3 regions of the Shewanella bicestrii genome follow, and region 1 is predicted to be linked to each of the others. Evidence: predicted binding sites of a transcription regulator. Region 1 holds the regulator's gene; each other region holds the start of a gene.

What was found. The regulator sigma-54, encoded in region 1, starts transcription at its own class of promoters, with help from an activator protein. The targets are predictions, from matches to a motif close to GTTGGCACGNNNNTNGNNT.
Region 2: CF168_RS06730 (DUF3192 domain-containing protein) is a predicted target of sigma-54. The motif match lies at 4,205-4,223, and genes of this name have one in related genera.
Region 3: flgA (flagellar basal body P-ring formation chaperone FlgA) is a predicted target of sigma-54. The motif match lies at 4,666-4,684, and genes of this name have one in related genera.

The regions. Positions count from the first base shown of each region.
Region 1 covers NZ_CP022358.1:3,970,266-3,977,198, reverse strand. The annotation lists gene mgtE (magnesium transporter) at 1-147, opposite strand, end outside; gene CF168_RS17455 (HPr family phosphocarrier protein) at 358-633, opposite strand; gene rapZ (RNase adapter RapZ) at 620-1,474, opposite strand; gene ptsN (PTS IIA-like nitrogen regulatory protein PtsN) at 1,471-1,914, opposite strand; gene hpf (ribosome hibernation promoting factor) at 1,917-2,204, opposite strand; gene CF168_RS17435 (RNA polymerase factor sigma-54) at 2,233-3,708, opposite strand; gene lptB (LPS export ABC transporter ATP-binding protein) at 3,814-4,545, opposite strand; gene lptA (lipopolysaccharide transport periplasmic protein LptA) at 4,542-5,093, opposite strand; gene lptC (LPS export ABC transporter periplasmic protein LptC) at 5,080-5,640, opposite strand; gene kdsC (3-deoxy-manno-octulosonate-8-phosphatase KdsC) at 5,637-6,188, opposite strand; gene CF168_RS17410 (KpsF/GutQ family sugar-phosphate isomerase) at 6,188-6,933, opposite strand, start outside.
Region 2 covers NZ_CP022358.1:1,545,876-1,552,808, reverse strand. The annotation lists gene CF168_RS06765 (DUF3549 family protein) at 1-364, shown strand, start outside; gene CF168_RS06760 (DUF3301 domain-containing protein) at 361-747, shown strand; gene CF168_RS06745 (DUF962 domain-containing protein) at 2,403-2,708, opposite strand; gene CF168_RS06740 (GNAT family N-acetyltransferase) at 2,701-3,339, opposite strand; gene CF168_RS06735 (DUF2789 domain-containing protein) at 3,484-3,717, shown strand; gene CF168_RS06730 (DUF3192 domain-containing protein) at 3,767-4,165, opposite strand; gene CF168_RS06725 (hypothetical protein) at 4,313-4,696, shown strand; gene CF168_RS06720 (Zn-ribbon-containing protein) at 4,696-5,469, shown strand; gene syd (SecY-interacting protein) at 5,559-6,209, opposite strand; gene queF (NADPH-dependent 7-cyano-7-deazaguanine reductase QueF) at 6,269-6,933, shown strand, end outside.
Region 3 covers NZ_CP022358.1:3,280,559-3,287,491, forward strand. The annotation lists gene flgE (flagellar hook protein FlgE) at 1-912, opposite strand, end outside; gene flgD (flagellar hook assembly protein FlgD) at 982-1,761, opposite strand; gene flgC (flagellar basal body rod protein FlgC) at 1,786-2,202, opposite strand; gene flgB (flagellar basal body rod protein FlgB) at 2,205-2,609, opposite strand; gene CF168_RS14285 (CheR family methyltransferase) at 2,754-3,593, opposite strand; gene CF168_RS14290 (chemotaxis protein CheV) at 3,695-4,615, opposite strand; gene flgA (flagellar basal body P-ring formation chaperone FlgA) at 4,821-5,528, shown strand; gene flgM (flagellar biosynthesis anti-sigma factor FlgM) at 5,604-5,930, shown strand; gene CF168_RS14305 (flagella synthesis protein FlgN) at 5,933-6,358, shown strand; gene CF168_RS14310 (LPP20 family lipoprotein) at 6,481-6,930, opposite strand; gene CF168_RS14315 (FlgO family outer membrane protein) at 6,927-6,933, opposite strand, start outside.

The DNA.
Region 1 (6,933 bases):
CGAGGACTCTAAAATCAATGCGATATCCGACGCCGCCATGTTTTGCAGCATTTGCCTGACATGCACAAACATACCGCTATTGAGGGCATGGCTCAGTTGGTCGAGACGTTGTTCGACTTGTAAGCTGTCTGAGGCTTCTACAGGCATGTTTCCTCCAAGGTGGCGACGTGGATGGGGCGTTTGGCTGTTGAAGACTTAAGCCAAAGGACTTAAGCCAAAGCGCAGCAGTATATTGTAATTGAGCGCACGGGAGGGCGTCGAGTCACAAATGTGTTTTACTGGTATAAGGTGCTGAAATCAAAACCAAACAGGGTACTGAATAACGGTAGGGGGCATCGAGATGAGATGTCGAGGCAATTAGCAGGCTTCGTCGAACTTAGCGTCGATAAGCGCGCAGATGGCATTGAGCGCAGGCTCCGCATCTGGACCTTCGGCAATCAGGGTAATGGTTTTACCCATACCCGTTTCCAGCATGAGTAGCCCTAAAACACTGGCGGCAGAGGCTTGTTTTTCACCTTGGATCAGCGTAATGCTGGCATCAAACTCTGAGGCCAACACCACGAGCTTTGTCGCGGCGCGGGCATGTAAGCCGAGTTTATTGCAGATGGTGATTTGGCGCTCAAGCTTTGGCATGGCTTAACTCTCGGTGGCGGGCATTCACTTTGTGTTTGCCATTGCTAAAGCGTTTAGCCAGTTGCTCGGCCACGTAAACCGATCTGTGTTGACCGCCGGTACAGCCGATGGCGATGGTCAGATAGCTGCGGTTATTACGCTCTAAGTGGGGCAACCAAGTCTCGAGTAAATTCTCAATTTGCCAGATGAACTTGTTAACCAGCGGCTGGCGATTTAAAAACTCGGCAACGGGTTCATCTAAGCCGGTGAGAGGGCGCAGCTCGGGTTCCCAATGGGGATTGGGTAAAAAGCGCACATCAAACATAAAGTCGGCTTCGGTTGGCATACCATGCTTAAAACCGAAGGACTCGAAGTTGATCACCAGTTCCTTATCGACACTGCCAAGCAGGATTTGCCGTACTTGGTCGCTGAGTTCATAGATATTCAGATTTGAGGTATCTATGTAGTGATCCATCTGCTGTGACAGGGGCTCGAGCAATTTGCCTTCAAGTTTGATGGCTTCTTGCAGTGATACTCGGCTCTTAGATAAGGGATGTAAGCGCCGAGTCTCGCTGTAGCGCTTTAACAGTACTTTATCGCTGGAATTTAAGAAGAAGCTGGTAAGTTCAGTGCCCTCTGGCAGGCTTGCGAGCTGTTTGACGAGTACCTTGTCTTGCTCCGGCAGGTTACGTACGTCAACGCTGATGGCGACGAGATCGTTACTGCCCTTGAGCTGTTCGAGTAAGCTGCCAATCAGCGGCAACGGAAGATTATCGACACAATAATAGCCGAGATCTTCAAGCACTCTTAGTGCGACCGATTTGCCTGAGCCTGAGCGCCCTGACACTATGACCAGTTTCATCCAGTGATTACCTGATAGAGTTCCGTTTCATCATGCGTCTTGCGCAATTGCTTCAATATTTGTTTGTCGCTGAGCTTTTCAGCCATGCAGGACAAAGTGCTTAAGTGCTGTTGACATTGGTCAGCAGGCACCAGCAGCGCAAATAAAATGTCGACAGGTTGTTTATCGATAGCATCAAAGGCTATCGGCTCCTCACATTTCACCAATATGGCTATGGGTTGTGTTATATCGGTTAATCGGCCATGTGGAATGGCGATGCCGTTACCTATACCTGTGCTCCCCATCTTTTCGCGCGCCACTAGGCTTTCGAAGATCTCTTGAGATGAGAGGGTGGGGTACTGGGCAGCGGCTAAGTCGCTGATAAGTTCCAGTACCTTTTTCTTACTGCCCGGAGTGGCGCAGGTCGTGCATTCCGGCCGCAGTATGGTACGAAGTTCCATTGCTAGTGTTTTGTTAACTTCTCTTTGTGTTTAATAACCTGACGATCAAGCTTGTCGATCAGGACGTCTATGGCAGCATACATATCTGCATGCTCTGAAGTCGCGAAGACTTCACCACCGGTGAGGTTGATTCTCGCTTCGGCAATTTGTTGCATTTTCTCAACATTGAGCACAACGTGCACATTATTGATCTGTTCGAAATGACGTTCAAGTTTTGAAAACTTTTCCTCAACATAAGCCCGTAACGATTCAGTAATCTCGATATGGTGTCCACTCAGGTTTATTTGCATATAAACGTCCTCCGATTTCCACTTTAGGCTATAAACTTTTACGCTGATTGGAAGGGGGAATAAGCATCGCTTCTCGGTACTTCGCAATGGTTCTGCGCGCAACGTTAATTCCCTGTTCTGCCAGAAGCTGTGCCATCTTGCTGTCGCTTAATGGTTTTTTCTGGTTTTCCGCTGCAACCAGTTTCTTAATGAAGGCTCTGATTGCCGTGGATGAGCACTCACCGCCATCATCAGTCCCGACGTGGCTTGAGAAGAAATATTTTAGTTCAAAAAGTCCCTTTGGGGTATGCATGTATTTTTGTGTCGTCACCCGTGAAATGGTGGACTCATGCATCTCTACCGCCTCGGCGATATCGTTCAGGACCATAGGTTTCATGGCTTCTTCACCGTATTCGAAGAAGCCCTGTTGATATTGCACTATGCAGTTTGCCACCTTGAGCAGTGTTTCGTTACGGCTTTCAAGGCTTTTGATAAACCACTTGGCTTCTTGCAGATGCCCGCGGATAAATTGGCTATCGGCTTGGCTTTTGGTGCTACGCGCCATGGCTGCATATTGCTGATTAACATTGATTTTTGGCATGTAATCTGGATTTAACTCGACCACCCAGCGACCGTTTTTCTTCGATACCGATACATCGGGGATGACATATTCTTCATCAACAGGGGTGATGAGCAAACCGGGGCGAGGGTTTAAGGTTTGGATCAGCGCTATGCTGTCCCTTAACTCGTCCTCTTTAAGTTTGGTCTTACGCATCAACAACCTAAAGTCGCGGGCAGCGATCAGATCTAAATGATCTTTGATCAACATGCGGGCGTTTTCGAGGTGTGGGGTATCCGGCGAAAAATGGGAGAGTTGGATAAGCAGACATTCGCTTAAATCCCTTGCGGCGACACCAACGGGATCGAAGTGTTGAATACGCTTAAGTACTGCTTCGACTTCATCCAGTTCTATCTCAGGATTGCCCATGGCCTCGAGGATATCTTCAGTACTTTGAGTGAGATAACCTTGATCGTCGATGGCATCAATAATCGCGGTGGCGATGGCTAAATCGGTTTCAGAGAAGGGCGTGAGGTTTTTCTGCCATTCTAAATGCTCGTACAGGCCTTCACTGGTTTCCCCTTGGAAGGGCATGTCATCTTCACGGCTGGCGCCAGAACCTGAGTTTGGCGAGGCGGTAAAGACTTCATCCCAGGTAGTATCCATGGGCAGTTCTTCGGGCAGGGATTCTTTGGTCAACGACTCGGCAATGTCCACGGTGGAATTGTCTTGTTCCTGTGGCAGGGCCGTTGTTTCGCTAAAGTCGGTATCGGCGATATCTTGCTTACGTTCGGTAGGCGCGTCGAATTGCTCCTCTTCCAGCTCGAGAAGAGGATTAGAGTCTAAGGCTTGCTGGATCTCTTGCTGCAGTTCCAATGACGACAATTGCAACAGACGAATGGCCTGTTGGAGTTGTGGCGTCATGGTTAACTGTTGACCCAGTTTGAGCTGGAGTGACGCTTTCATGTTACCGCTGATCCCTACGTTATTATTTTGAATTTAGGCCGCTTGTTATCATATTGATGGCGCTTATAAGCCAAAATTCAAGGCTAATTGGCTCTGTTTCAGTAACTATAGCCTGAATTGTTCACCTAAGTACACAGCCCTAACTTGCTGATTGTCTAAGATCTCTGCGGGAGTTCCTTCGGCAATCAGGTTTCCGTGACTAACAATGTAGGCATGTTCACAGACGTCTAAGGTCTCGCGCACATTGTGGTCTGTGATCAGTACCCCAAGGCCTCGGCTCTTGAGTTGTTCGATGATTTTCTTGATATCGATAACCGAAATCGGGTCGACACCGGCGAAGGGTTCATCGAGCAGAATAAACTTAGGATTGGCCGCTAAGGCGCGGGCAATTTCGACACGGCGACGTTCACCGCCCGATAACGACATGCCTTGGCTATCGCGAATATGGGTGATATGGAACTCTTCGAGCAGATGTTCCAGCTCTTCTTCGCGTTGATCGCGATTGAGCTCTTTACGGGTTTGCAGTACCGCCATGATATTGTCGTGCACGGTCAGCTTGCGAAAGATACTGGCTTCCTGTGGCAGGTAACCAATGCCTTTACGGGCGCGCAGGTGCATGGGATCGGCGGTTAAATCATCATCGTCGATAAAGATATGGCCTTTATCGCTTTTAACTAAGCCCACGACCATATAAAAGGTGGTGGTTTTACCCGCGCCGTTTGGGCCGAGTAGGCCGACGACTTGACCCGTTTTCACCGTCAGGCAGACATCTTTCACAACCTGACGACTCTTATAACTCTTAGCGAGATTCTGTGCTTTTAAGGTGATTTGGGTCATTTAGAGTCCTGTTTTTTCACAGGTTTGTCCGCGGGCTGGTTCTTGATCTCTTCCTGATAGTTATCAGGTTGAATAATGGTAATCACGCGATCATCACCGCTACCCGTACTCTCAGCGATCAATTTTTGCTGAATAATATCGTAACGGATGAGGTTACCCGTCACTTGGCTACCCGCTTGGTCTAGGCTCGCTGAGCCCGTCAAAGTTAGGGTGCGGGTCGCCATTTCGTAGCGAATTTCTTTCGCGCTCGCTGAAGCTGGGCGTCCATCGTCGAGGATCTGGCTATACGTCGCAGGATTACCGGTTGCCACTAAAATCTTGCTGTTTTCCCCTTCGGCAGAAAATGCACGTAGTTGATCTGCATGGATTTTGATCGATCCTTGGGTGACTTCAACCGGACCGAAGAAAATGATCTGGTTGTTTTTAATGTCCGCAGTTTGGCTAACGGCTTTAATTTTCACTTCTTGCTGTAAGTCACCAACCTTGGCGAAGGCGCTCATGCTGGTGATTAGCATTAGGCCGGCAAGTAATATGTTATTTTGCTTCATAGGTTCCTACTACCTGACTGGTCAATTGCACTTCCTGCGCGTTAAGGTCGGCATAAAGGCCTTGCCCTTGAATATTAAAATCTTTCCCTGTGACGTAAATGATGCGGTCAGAGGTCATTATCATAGTGTTGAGATCGAGTTCTAAAAAACTGGTGGACAATGTCTGTATGGGTTCACCAGGGCTGATGGCATCGATAATAACATTATTTTCTAATACAACCTTGCCGGTATCTTTATTGAGTCGACCTTGGTCGGCTCGGATCTGCCATTTTGCTTTACCTTGGTCGGGATAGACAAGATAGACGGGCTCAGTAAAGTCGGTTTGGTTTTTCAGCTCATAGTGTTCCATGTGCTTTGCCGTGACGCGACTGTTAACTTGCCCTTGCTCATTAAACTCAATGCTGCGCAGATCTTCGATAATGTAATCGGGTCTGTCACTGACGTTCAAGCTGTCATCCGTATCGCCACCGCGTTTTTGCTGCACTTGCCAATATAGCACCAGCGCAGTACCAAAAAAGGCGATAATGGCGAGGGTCACACGACTCATATGCTCATCCCATGGGCGGAAGTGAACTTATTTTGGCTCAGCAAGAGCAGATCCGTGAGTTCCCTGAGTGCGCCATGTCCACCATTCAAGTGAGTCACAAAATGGGCATGTTGACGGACATAGGGATGACCATCGGCAACACAGACGGCCAAGCCGACCACATTCATCACCGGCAAGTCGACAATATCATCACCGATATAGGCGACTTCTTCTGGGGTGACATTGTAGAGCGACAGCAGCTCTTCATAGGGAACGAATTTATTATCCACGCCCTGATAAATATGCGTCACACCCAGAGCCGTCATACGGTTTTCGACAATTTTAGACTGACGGCCAGTGATCACCGCCAGATTAAAACCACTGGTCAATAATGAGCGCACGCCATAACCATCACGGGTGTGGAAGGCTTTGAGTTCTTCCCCTGAGTTGCTCAAATAAATGCGGCCGTCGGAAAACACCCCGTCCACATCGCAGATCAGCAGTTTAATTTTTTGCGCCCTTTGCCAAACATCGTCGCTGATGGGGCCATAAAAACCTTGCAGTGGCATTAAATCACTCCCGCTTTAACCATATCGAGCATATTGAGGGCTCCGACAGGATGATGTTCTTTATCTATCACTATCAGGCCGTTGATATTTTTGGAATCCATTACTTGCAGCGCCTGCGCCGCTAAAACGTTTTCAGTAATTGTGACACAGTTTCGCGTCATCACATCGGCAATCGGCGTGGTGCGTAGATTGACTTGGGCATCGATAACGCGGCGCAGGTCGCCGTCGGTAAAGATACCCACGAGTTTGTTTTGTTCATCGATAACCGCGGTCATGCCAAGGCCTTTCTTGGAGATCTCATACAGGGCATCGGTGATGCAGATATCGTGTTTAACCAGTGGTAAATCATCGCCGCTGTGCATCACGTTGCTGACTTTAAGCAGTAGCTTACGACCTAAGGCGCCGCCCGGATGGGACATGGCGAAATCTTCCCGGGTAAAGCCTTTGGCTTGCAGCAGCGCAATGGCGATGGCATCGCCCATGACTAAGGTTGCAGTGGTGCTTGAGGTTGGCGCAAGCCCAAGCGGGCAGGCTTCCTCTGGTACTTCAATACATAAATGAATTTTAGATAGACGCGCCATAGTGGATTCTGGCTTGCCTGTCATGGCAATCACAGGGATGGCTTTACGTTGGATAACTGGCATCAGCGCGAGGATTTCGCTCGATTCGCCCGAGTTTGAAATCGCAAGAATCACATCATTGTCAGAGAGTACACCTAGGTCACCATGGCTGGCTTCGCCTGGAT
Region 2 (6,933 bases), 2.4 Mb from region 1:
ACTTTATGCTAAGTTTGTGGCAGCTCCTCCCGAGTACCAAGCCTATTACTTACGCGCACTCGCTTCTCATACCGAATTGAGCCAACAAGCCCTCGCCCATCTTCAGCAAACCGACCGCTTAGAGGCCAATGAACTCATCAGTATCGCAGGCCGAAACTGGACGGTATTAAAGCAAGAGCTGAGTCGCAGTATTTACCTCGAAGCATTGGCGCGACAACCCCAGGCCTTTTTTAATCAGATCTTTGCTGATATTGTGGCGATACCGAGTTTACGCAATCACTTATTGGGTGAATTAAGGAATCCCAATCGGAGTGTTCAACTATCACAGGCCATTGGTGGCTTGTTTAAGGCTACAAGTAAATGATGTCAGATCTGCTGTTAATTATTGCGCTAATTGTGGTTGCGGCCTTCTTTTGGCAATTACGTCAAATGGCAGAATTAAGCCGTATTTTTGCCGAAAAAGAATGTTGTAGACAAAAAGTACAACTCTTAGCCATCGCAATGGAAACGGCTCGCCCCAGCCTTGGCGGCACGACAGGGATCTGTTGGAGGGCAAAATACCTATTCGAATTCAGCACCGATGGCATTAACCAATACCGCGGCCATATATGGATGCTAGGGAAAAAAGTGCAAAAGATTGAATGGCCTATTTTCCCAGAGCCAGAATGGCAAGAAGCACCAATGGCCAAAGGCAAGTTTGGTGGTTGCGGCAGCCAAAGTAGCTGTAGCTCGGGCAAATGCCATTAATTGACTGCCGTAGACCTTTGAGTTGAATAGACAATGCCGAGTCGTATAGATAACACTCAGCTATAGCTCGGCTCTACATCCGTACTCAATCAGCTTTATCTGCACGAATACCAAAAAAGAAAGGGCGTGGTCATAAGACCACGCCCTTCTGTTCTCTGTTAAGCTATCCCGCTATTTTCGTGCTCCCTGCACCATCCATGCGTCAACTTGCATCCTGCATCATCCCTGTTCAATCCGTGATATTTCCCTGTACTCAACGTACTTCCCTATCTCTTGGCGTTCCTTTTACCAAGCTTGCTCTTTCCTGAGCGGTTCCAGCATCATCCGTGAAATAGGTTCAGTAGCATCCTTTCTATTGCACTCCATGTGCCATTGCAATCCTGTGCAATTAGGCTATCTATCCCTGATAGTCTTTCCTTCCGTGGTTCGCATCGCTTTCATCCTGAAAGTCTCTCCTTACCACTCCATCAGTGTTTATTCCTTAAACACTGTCCAGTCATCCTGACTGCTAACTTCCTGTTCGCTGTAGTTCCGTCTACAAATGAATTCTACGACAGCTATGGCAGGCAAGCTTTCGCAAAAGATAAAAATGTAAGCCGCCATATTAAGTTCATAATGGAAAAAATTTCTTAACATATTGATTAGATGTGACTTACCTAAAACTAGGTAGTCATTGTCAGTCAAAAAACTTACAAATCACTTACAGCCTTGTGAGATATATCTCACAAGAAGTCGGGCAATTTATGCCGTTGGAAGGCACAAACATTGATTTATCCCGAGACGCTTAAACACATCAAAGGAAATAGCGACTGCATAAAAGAGTAAAAATCGTTCGATAGATTTTATTTTAAGATATACCGCACGTAAAAGTGGACATTATGACATATTGTAAAAATAGGCGTAGGAGAATAGAAAAAAGAAAGGGGCGCACTATGTGCACCCCATTTATCCTCTGCAAGCCATCCTGCTTGATTGTGCTCCCTGCACCTTCCTTGCGATCGTTTGCTCCCTGCAAGCGTCCTTTAATCCCTTTATTTCCCTGTGCAGTGAAGTCTCCACTACACTCAATCCTTTGACCCGAATATCCTATTTCGGCTCCTGTCACATCCAGTGACTCATCCCAATCGCGTCCTGCTGAATCCTTTCCTCACCATAGTACAAGCTGTTCACCCTTATACTTATCCTTTTACTCGATACTTCCTGCATCCAGTAACGCTTAATCCTTAAGCTTGTCCTTTTCATCCTGAAACCTGCTATCCCAGCAGATACAACGTCCTCTATCATCCATGAGAAAGCAGCCTTGCTTTTCCTTAGCCTATCCTAGGCAGATGACAGTTTTCCTACTGTCAGTGGTTCAAATCCAAGAACCTGAATTCGTCGCTTCTTGCGTCCCTCTCGCCTGTATTGCAATCCCTGCTGTCCATTTGCTTTGGCGATGAGTTAATTCTACGTGGTTCTCGCTATTTTTGTTTCGGTTAAAGAACACACACTAGCGCACTTTTCATACAATCAAGCTTTATTAAAACATAACACTATGATTTTAAATACACTTTAAAAGCTGTGATTACAAAACAGTCAGTAAGAAAACATTTTATCCTACAGGCTTTGTAAGCGATCTCTCACACGGGTGTCAGCTTCTCACTGGTCAGGGATATTTAGCACTTCAACTTACCGGTGATAATTTGTGCAAACATCACCCAATCACCCATCAAACTGTACAAGGGATATTGGAATGTCGCGGGGCGATTATGCTCAAACACAAAGTGTCCCACCCAAGCAAAACCATATCCCACTAAGGGGATAAACAGTAAAAGCCAACCATTTGCGAAAACCAGCGCAGCGACGAATAACAGGAGCACTATAAAACTGCCAATAAAGTGCAATCGCCTGCAGCTCAAGTCCTGGTGCTGTGAGAGGTAAAAAGGGTAAAACTCAGCGAAGGAGCGGTAAGGTTCATTCATCTTGTTGGCCCGTGTAAAAAAGTAATTGTCCGGCCACATTGCCTATGCTCAATTCTCCGAGGGAGACAAAATCATGTTGCATAAATAACTGGCTATGGGCTTCTTGAGTAGTAAAGACCCCAATCCCCTCAAGTTCGGGCTGCTCATCGCACCAACTTACTACGGCTTGCACAAGTTGATGACCTAACCCCTTTCCCTGCTCATTAGGCGCAAGGGCAATAAATTGTAGGATCCCGCAGTGCTCGCTCGGTAGCAGCTCGACGATGCTCGATTCTTTCTTCATTATCGCCTGAGTCGATTGCCAGCCTGTACCAAGCAACATCTTGAGTCGCCAGTGCCAATAGCGGCCCTCCCCGAGGGGCACTTCCTGAGTGACCACACAGGCAACACCAACTAAGCGTGTTTGATCAAACAGCCCAATTAAGGCTTGCTTCTCCTGCCAGAGCGCATTCAACTCTTCACGGATTGCGGCACGTAATTTTTGTTCGTAGGCGAATTTGTCTGAAGTGGATAAAGCATCCACAAAGAAAGGGTCGTCATGATAGGCGTTGTAGAGAATCGAAGCGGCGAGGCGTAAATCTTCGGCGGTGAGATAAACTGCACGGCACTCATCCAAGGTATTATTGTCCATTTTTAGAATTCCTTGATTTAGATCACACTCTTAGGAGTAATTATCACTGTATCAAGGAAACAAAAAAGTGCAAATTTTAATCATAGATTGCATTTTTCAGTGAGTTGCATACCCTAAATAAAGGCACACTGAGAGGATGCGAGCATGGATACAACGCCAGTCGATTTGAGTCATCTATTTGAACAGTTGGGATTAGCCAATCAAGCTCAAGCCATAGGGCAGTTTATTGCGACCCATCAACTTCCCCCTGACACACACTTAACCGAAGCGCCATTTTGGACGCAGGCACAAAAGAGTTTTCTGACCGAGGCATTAGAGGCCGATGCCCAGTGGACCGAACTTATCGAGCAGCTCGATGTGCAATTAAGAAAGCCCTAATGACTTAGGGCTGAGACTGAATCACTTCATGGCGAGTTGCGTTGAGTCGTTAAATTTTGTTGTAGGCGGTGTCGCCCCAACCGACTAACACACTGTTACTTAAGACGATTGGCGTGCATTCATCCTTAGTGGTTTTACCGTCACTGTGGGTATGCTGGGTGCGATAAAAGAGGACCAACACTTCTTTATCGGCTTGGCCGTCTTTCTGCTGCAGATAAGATTCGCTAAAGTCCGAGGCGCCCATCAGGGTCATCACTTGGTCTTTGCTCATGCCAAGGCTGAGCTTAGTCAGATTATTGCGGTTTTTGTCCTGTGTTTTTTCCCAAGATTCGTTGCTATCCCACTTAGATTCACTGTCACCGACATTGACCACACAACCGCTAAGACCTAAGCTTGCTAACCCTAAAAACGTGACCGCGATGAGTTTGCGATTAATATTTGCGTTCATATTATGACTTCCTGTGTACTTGTTATAAAAATGCTTAAAAAGCAAAATCAATGCCAAACAGCAATGCATTGATTTATAAGAACTAAAACAACCACATCACAGTAAGTTAGTGAAAAACACGATATACATTAAGGAATTTCACTTATTATGAGTCCGATTGACCAAGTGTTAGCAGCAGCGTGCGCACTCGAAGCCAGCGGTAAAACCCCAAGCCTTGCCTTGATAAAAAGCCGCGTCGGTAACAAAATCCCCATGCCGCTGTTAATCCAAGGATTACAGCAGTTTAAATCGATACCCAAAGCCGAGCGTGAGCGTTTAGCGGCCCAATCACAACCCGTGGTTGAAGAGACTCATACCGCCGAAGCTTCGCCCCCCACAGTCGCCACACTGGCGCAACAGTTAGTCCAGTTACAACAAGGTATTGAGCAAGCTCTCGCGTTAAAAAACAACGAGATCATGCAACTCAAAAATGAACTTATCGAGCTGAAACAACGTGTCAGTCAACTCGAATCCCAAGGAAAATCCGCTTAATGTTTGTCACCGAATTGCGCTTTGAATGCTTTGCCGATACCACCATCAGTGCGGCAGAACGTGCCATCAATCAATTACTCGAAGCTTACCGTGCTAATGGCCAAATCCTTGGCCGCGAATTTGCCGTGGCATTCAATGAGGGCGAATTCCGAGTACGCCTACTCACGCCTGAAAAAAACAGTTTGAATCATCGTTATCACAGCCCTTGGGTGAAAAAAGCACTGGCGGAATTAACCGAGGCTAAGCTACTGGCGCCACGCGAAAAATTCATCGGTCAGGATATTAATTCTGAGGTGAGTAATACTGAGCCACCCAGCTGGCAACTGCTCTACACTAGCTATGTGCATATGTGCTCGCCCCTGCGAAGTGGCGATAACCTATTGCCCATCCCGCTGTACCAAATCCCCGCCACTTTTAATGGCGATCATAAACGGGTTATCCGCTGGCAAACCGAGTGGCAAGCCTGTGATGAGTTACAAATGGCGGCCGCCACTAAGGCAGAATTTGCTGCGCTAGAAGAATTATCCAGCCCAAACAGTGATTTATTTAGGAGAGGTTGGGACTTACGCGGCCGAATCGAATACCTGACCAAAATCCCCACTTACTATTATTTGTATCGCGTCGGGGGACAGGATCTGCAATCCGAGTTAGCTCGCCCCTGCCCACGCTGTGGCAGTCAAGACTGGAAACTCGACGAGCCGCTATTAGATATGTTCCACTTTCGCTGCGAACCTTGCCGCATAGTGTCTAACTTGTCTTGGGACCATCAATAACGCCCAGTGCTGAAGCGCAAACTCGGCAGGCAAAATAGCCGAGTTTGCAAGAGGCTTTTTCAAGAGACCTTTGCAACATTTCCCCGCGCTTAACGCTTACCTATCAGGTTGTGCCACATACGTTTAAAGCTGGCAAAAATCCCCGGATGTTCGAGCGCCGGCATAGGCAATTCTTCATGTTTCACAGGTGGCGCGATACGTGGCGATAAAGCCTCAATAAATTCAGCTACACTCGGCGCCAATTGGGTGGAAGGTAGCTCGCCAGGGATTTCAACCCACACACTACCATCAGCATTATCAACGGTTAGCATCTTATCGCCCTCATCGAGCAAACCAATAAACCAAGTTGCCGGTTGCTTGAGCTTTTGCTTCATCATTAAATGGCCGATGATGTTTTGTTGTAGGGCATCAAAATCTGCCTCATTCCATACCTGCAACAATTCGCCCGTGCCCCATGGTGAATCAAACAACACGGGCGCGGCAAAATACTCCCCATAAAAGTGATTGATATCCGGCCACAATGTTAGTTCAAGCGCATGCTCAACATTCGCAAAACTGCCGAGCTGTTCACGCTTAACGGGGAGCCAAGACACCGCCTCTTCGGATGATTCATCAAACTCACCTTGAATACACAAAGATGGCTCGCCCTGCGGGTAATATCGCGGTAATTCGCCTAAAGTTGATAGGTAAGACTGATGATAGTTTTGCAAAAATTTATCGAGAGCAGGCAGACAAGACACTTAAGCACAATCCAATTTCGGGTATAATGTGCGCCTATTTTGACATGGAAACAGTATTGATGACACACAATCACGATCCCTATAGTGATGCAAAAGAGCTTGCCGGCCTAACCTTAGGTAAAGCCACGGATTACCAAGCCGAGTATGATGCGTCGCTGCTGCAAGGGGTTCCTCGCTCACTTAACCGTAACGCTATCAACCTCACGGCGGAAAGTTTGCCTTTCCACGGAGCCGATATCTGGACGGCCTATGAGTTGTCATGGCTAAACGCCAAGGGCAAACCTATGGTGGCTATTGCCGACATTCAGCTAAGCCATGAAAGCCAAAATCTGATCGAGTCAAAATCCTTCAAACTGTATTTAAACAGTTTTAACCAAACCAAGTTCGACAATATCGAAGCGGTGCAAAAAACCTTAGTGCAGGATCTGAGTGAATGCGCCCAAGGCCAAGTCACGGTAAAGATTATTGAGCCTAAGAGTTTTGGTATTCAACGCGTCGTCGAACTGCCAGGCACTTGCATTGACGATCTGGATATCGAAGTCAGCGACTATGACTTTAACCCGGATTATCTTGAAAACAGCACAGATGACAAACAGATTGTTGCCGAGACACTCAATTCTAATCTGTTGAAATCAAACTGCTTAATCACCTCTCAGCCGGACTGGGGCAGTGTGATGATCCGTTATCAAGGGCCTAAAATCGATCGCGAAAAGTTACTCCGCTA
Region 3 (6,933 bases), 690 kb from region 1:
AGCACCAGGGCCTAACACGCCAGCGCCGCCAACCCCTAACGTTTCGGTGGCGACGACTGCCGGATCACTCCCAGTATACACACCGACGGAGTTAAACTTCAGAACCGACCCCTTCCAGCCGCCAGCCGTTTGAGCTGTGCCAGAGGCATCGGGAGTGCCATCACCATTGGTGTCAGTCTGATATGTACCAGCAGGGCCAGAAATATCAACTTGTTTACCATCAATGGCATAGTATGCAACCCAGTTGTTTTCACCATTATATGAGCCATTATTTGGTTTGACGAAATAGGTCGTCATGATATGTGGCTCACCCAGAGAGTCATAAATCGTCATGGAGGTCACACTGTTGTAGGTTTTAGAGTCCAGCGGGTCAAAGGCAGCAGGATCGAGTGAACCTTCTTTCGCATTTAAGTTCATCTGCAGAGTCACGTTTTCAGTCTGAACTGGACTGCCAGCAGTATCAGGAATTTGCACAGGTTTAGCCGTCGTTAAACTGACCGATGTCGAATTACCATCTTTATCAACTGGGAAGGTTTGCAGGTAATTACCTGCAGAATCAACCATATAATTATTTTTATCGACTTTGAATGCACCTGCACGGGTAAACTGATGATCTAGGGTGCCAATCTCAGAAGCCGTTACAAAAAAGCCACCGCCTTTAATCGCTAAATCTAACGAGTTATTCGTCAGTTGCAAACTACCTTGGTGGAATTGCTGCGCCACTTGGCTCGTAGCCACACCACCACCCACAGCGGTTTTTGAGTTTGAGAAAATTGAATTAGCGTAAACATCCGCAAATTCAGCACGCGACTCTTTAAAGCCAATGGTGTTAGCATTCGCGATATTGTTCGCCGTAGTGTTCAAATCTTTCTGCGCAGCAGAAATGCCACTCAATGCAATGTTAAACGACATAATTCACCTCTACATTTGCTCAATTCAATGATGGACAAGTGTGATGTCCATTTACAATCTTGATAACGATTAAACTTCACTAATCGCAAGTACATCCGACAGCTTAAAGGCCATTCCACCCTTGAGATTCAAAATGGCGCCAGTCGCTGCAGTACCTAAAGAAACACTGGTAACATGCGCATAGGTCGATACAGCTAACGCTTGTGATTTATCATTCACCAAACCCGATGCTTTAATCGAGTAATTACCTGCAGCAACGGGTTCTCCTTTATCATTCAAACCATCCCACTTGACATCAGTGTTACCACCCTTACTACCATCAACAGTAAATGTTCTAACGACTTGCCCTTTATCATCTTCGATTCGAACATTAATGACGGGAATTTTCTCGGAAGTACTGATCACACCATTTAAGCCTGGGCTTTCTGCAGAGATATAACCCGTATCTGTCGGTAACAGCACTTTTCGCCCAACTAATCCCGATGCTTGCAAAGCTTGGCTTGATGTCATCACACTGTTTAAATTAACGATTTGATCATTTAACTTAGAAATGCCATCGACAGTAGAAAAAGATGCCATCTGTGCAATCATCTGGTCGTTATCAACGGGCTTAAAGGGATCCTGCATCGATAACTGCTGGCTGAGTAATGAGAAAAAATCCTCTTGAGTGAGCTGCTGACTCTTAGCCTCTGGAACAGCAGAACTAGTCGGCAAACGTAATCCATCCAAAAATGGATTGCCGGTAGAATTAGTCGACGTCTTGGTGTTATTGGTTGATACCGTATTCGATTGAGTGTTTGTTTGAGTCAGCTGCGATGAGGTTTGACTCAGTTGGTTAATGAGGCTCACAACGTACCTCCTAAATAACGCATATTATTTACCCATCCCAAGTGTTTGTTGCAGCATAGATTTTGCCGCCTCAGCCACTTGAACATTCATCTGATATGAGCGAGAAGCTGAAATCATGTCAGCCATTTCTTCCATGACATTCACATTTGGTTTGTAAATAAAGCCATCAGCATCCGCCATCGGATGATCCGGCGAATACTCTTTTAATAGGGGCTTATCACTCTCGACTATGCCTTTCACCGTGACACCTTGGGAAGCTTGTTGCTGACTCTGCGCCTTGGCCATTTCGGCTTCAAAAATGGGATGACGAGAACGGTAAGTTTTATCTACACTGCTGGAGACTGAATCTGCGTTAGCAATGTTACTCGCGGTAGTATTTAGCCGCAGAGACTGGGCTGACATGCCAGACCCCGCAACATCGAAGATATTAAATAAACTCATGATTAATCCCCTCTCAGCGCTTTTTTCATGCCGCTAAACTTACTGTCCAAAAATCCCAGAGACATTTGATATTCGAGCGCATTTTGCATAAATGCCGACTGTTCCTGTTGAATATCCACTGTATTGCCATCTCCAGTATCTGGCTGATTTGGCACACGGAACTTCACGTATTGTCCCGTTAACTGTGCGAGGCCAAAATGCTGCTCATCGCCTGTCATCTCAAGGCTATTGCGTTGCTGTTGCTGGGTTTTCGCAATATTTAAGGCGGCAGAAAAATCGACGTCACGGGCTTTATAATGTGGCGTATCAGCATTTGCGATATTGCTTGAAATCACTTCAGCCCGCTCAGCACGGATCCCCAACGTGAATTGGTGAACACCCAGTGCCTTATCAAAATTAATCGCCATAAAATTGCCTCCATCGTGTCACTCACGGGAACAAAGCAATTCATGTGCCAAAAAACAGAAACTATCAGAAATGTGTAGAAATGGGGTTTGGTGGGGTAAAAAATTACCGACTAATGTCGGTAATTTTTATTTAATATCATAACATTAAGTCTTTTTCTGGTAATAGATACCAGGGTTGCAACGCACCATGTCAAACTCATCTGTCAGGCCCGCAATGGATTCTGACGCGCCGAGAAAAAGTATGCCCTTCGGATTTAATGCGGCAGCGAATTGCCGCAAAATTTTTGCTTTTGCCTCTGGGGCAAAATAGATCAGCACATTTCGACAGAAGATAATGTCGAACTTGCCGAGTAAGGTGTAACTCTCAAGTAAGTTATGGGCGCGAAAATTGACTAAACGCTTAACGTTATCCTTAACTCGCATGTTGCCAGAGGGCAAAGCATCAAAAAACTGGCGCTTACGTTCCTCGGATAAACCACGCGCTAGCGCCAAACTATCGTATTCGGCATTTTTGCAACGTTCCAACATCGAAGGCGAAAGATCGGTTGCTTGGATCGAGGCGCCGCCCGGCAAAGCTCCCGGCTTCTTCTGTTGATATTCTAAGATAGTCATTGCCAACGAATAAGGCTCTTGGCCAGACGAGCAGGCAGCGGACCATATTTTTAATGGACGCCCCAACTTACTGTATTCAGGTAACAACACATTATTGAGCAACTCAAACGGATAACGGTCACGAAACCATAAGGTTTCATTGGTAGTCATGGCGTCGATCACTTCTGCCCGTAAGGCTCGCTCCGTGGGCTTCATCGAATGTTTTACCACATCGGATAACGAAGGCAGATTATATTTGCCCATCAAAGGAGCAAGACGGCTACGTACTAGGTATTGTTTATTTTCCCCCAGTACGATGCCGCTGTGTTGTTCTAGGAACAACCTAAATTGATTATATTCGGCTTCAGCGAGTGATTTGTCAGGCACATTCACGTCCTAGATCCTATAGCAAGCACCCAAATAAGTGCCAACAATCATGTAATAAGGGCTAGATTATAGCGTAAAGCGCTACTAGGCACTAACCCACACTTTCACTACAAACTTAAATGCTTGTTCACTGCTGCCGCTAATTCATCAGGATTGAATTTCGCGATAAAGTCGTTGGCGCCTACTTTTTGCACCATGGCCTGGTTGAACACGCCGCTGAGTGAGGTATGTAAAACGACCTTAATATGCTTGAGCTTTGGATCGTCGCGGATTTCTGCCGTTAAGGTATAACCATCCATTTCAGGCATTTCGATATCGGAAATAATTAATGGGATCTCTTCCGCGACATTGTTCATTTCACTAGCAATCGCCTTTAACTTGTCCAATGCTTCGCGGCCATCTTTTGCCGTATCAATTTGTAAGTTTAATGATTCCAACGCGCGAATAATCTGTTTACGAGCCACAGCCGAATCATCAATCACCATGATGTGATAATGCTGACTTCTATCGATAGTGAGCTGCTCATTGACTTCTTCACTGATCGCGGTTTTTACTGGGGAGATTTCATCAAGAATCTTTTCAACATCGAGAATTTCGACTAACTCGCCTTCAATTTCAGTTACCGCCGTCAAATAGGAATAACGGCCAGCACCTTGAGGTGGCGGCATAATGGCTTCCCAGTTCATGTTGATGATACGTTCAACTGAACTAACCAAGAAACCTTGTACGCTACGGTTATATTCAGAAATGATAATAAAGCAATTCTCGGTACTCGCGAGCGGACGCCCACCAGTTGCGGCACTTAAATCGATGACTGAAATGGTCGTTCCGCGAATATGTGCCACCCCTTTAACGTAGGGATTAAGTTTAGGCAAGGCCGTTAATGGTGGACACTGCAGAACCTCTTTTACTTTGAATACGTTAATCCCAAAACGTTGACGACCATTCAACTTAAATAGCAATAGTTCTAGTCGGTTTTGACCTACGAGTTGGGTGCGTTTGTTGACTGAATCAAGAATACTCGACATAACTCTGCCTTGTTGTTCTGTTTATGTACGGCCCTAAAACTCGTTTGAGTATAGGCATATTAATTGCTTGCGTCTTGTTATCCATAACCATAGTTGAAACTGAGTCAAACTTCTGACACGAAATTTTGGCCTTAACGACACAGGACAGTTTCACGTTTGATAAAAGTATAGGTGCATTCTGGCGTTACAAGCTAGTCTCTTCATTATGAAAGTAAATTTAGTATATTTTTTATGTGTTATCGCATTATTTCTCACCTCGGCGGCCAATGCAGCTCCCGAGGTACCTAGCGTATCGACGATATCAGAGTTAGCTAAAGCCCTTATTAATGAAAAGATTTCAGTACCGGCGAATGCCAAAGTGGAAATCGCTCCCCAACCTATCGACAACCGACTACTGCCAGCACAATGCGCATCCCCAATAAAAGTTGAACTAGCATCCGATAGGGAAATCAGCCGCAACAACACAGTAAAAGTCAGCTGTGATACACCTGATTTGGCCTACCCTTGGCAGATTTTTATGTCGGTGCGTGTTGATATTCTGTTCCCTGTGGTCGTTGCCAGCGAAACACTGGCGCCAGGGGAGTTAATCAGTCCGACTCAGGTTGAAATCCGTTATATTGATCAAAATAGTTTACGCGGAATGCAATTTAGCGATACCAGCCAACTTTCAGGCGTACGGGTTAAACGCCGTGTTGCCAAAAATTTTCCCATTTTTGCCAACAACCTTTGCTTTGTCTGTAAGAATGATTCAGTGTCGATTTATGTCCGTTCCAGTAATTTTGTGCTAAAAACCGTGGGTGAAGCACTGCAAGATGGTAATATTGGTGACCAAATTAGGGTCAAAAATAGCAGCTCAAACAAGGAACTAGATGCTATAGTCACAGCCATTGGCGAAGTCGAAGTTAGAATGTAAAATAAGCTAAAGCTTTTCGTTGGGCTGCCGATACCCCAGTTAAGAAATCCCGTATACACGACGCTGGAGCCTAAAATGGCAATTGATATTAGCAAATTTAACGCCGGAGCGGCCGCGCAAGTCCGTTCAAACAGTACTAAAAAGAGCAGTGAAAGCGAGCAATCGACTCAGGTTGCGGCCAAATCGACTCAACAAAAAGGTGACTCTGTTGTCATTACGGCTCAAGCTCAACAGCTACAAGGAGCTCAAACCAAAATGGCCAGCCTACCTGAAGTCGACCAAAAGAAAGTCGCTGAAATTAAGCAAGCGATTGCCGAAGGTCGCTATAAAATTGATCCCGAAAAGTTGGCGGCCAACATTGCCAGCTTCGAAGCTGAATTGAATGACCTCAATAAAGAGTAACTATGACAGAAATAGCTAAACTGGTAGATCAACAACACGCCCATTTGGCTGTTCTTAAACAGATTATTCTCAAGGAAAAAGGCGCTTTGGTTGACCAAAACGCCGATTTGCTTTTATCGCTTGCGGAGCAAAAATCAACATGCCTGCAAGAACTCAAGGCCAACGATGACTTACTGGCCAATCACAGCGATAAATCCTTACTCACCTCGCAAGTAGAACTATCCCATAAAATGGCCGCCGTAAAAGAGGCCCTTGCCGAATGTAAGGATCTTAACGCTCAAAATGCCAGTCTCATCGAAATGAATTTGGCGAGTCTAAACCGTTTTGCCCAAGCCTTACAGGCGAGCCGAAACGCGACTACCCTGACTTATAACGATAAAGGCAGAACCTCGACCCTTTCTAGCTTAGGCAATGATTTAAAAGCATAAGTCGAGCAATAAATAGTAAACGGGATATAAACAAAAGCCGCGCTAAAACTGAGTGCGGCTTTTGTTTATTGGTAAAGCGACGACAAAGTCACCCAGCACTAGCGCTAAAACCTACCCTAGCGCTAAAAATAGGTAACGTCTTTGATTCTTTGTGGGCGACTCTGCTGTTGGTAAATTTGCCATACCTTGGCAAAATCAAGCTCCAACTCAGTGACATAGTGATCCCCTGCCGGATAGCTTTTTACCACTCTCGCGCCACGGATCACCCCAGTAACAGAAGCTTTAACATTGTCATCTGTCAGCATCCAATCACTGACACTGCTATTGGCAGTGATCTTTTGTCCATACACTTGTTCAGCCAGTTCACGATAAGCCACAATTTTTGAGGCCTGCATCGCCATCAATACTCGTTGGGACTGCTCTTTAGCCGGTTGAGTCGCTAGCGGGGCATAACCTATGGCCGTCAGCTTAGGAAAACTGCTTGGCGGTACATCTTCCCACTGAACATATTTATCTTTGGCAGCACACCCTGTTAGTAGGAGCGCCGCAACAATGAATAGGTAGCGTTTCATTTT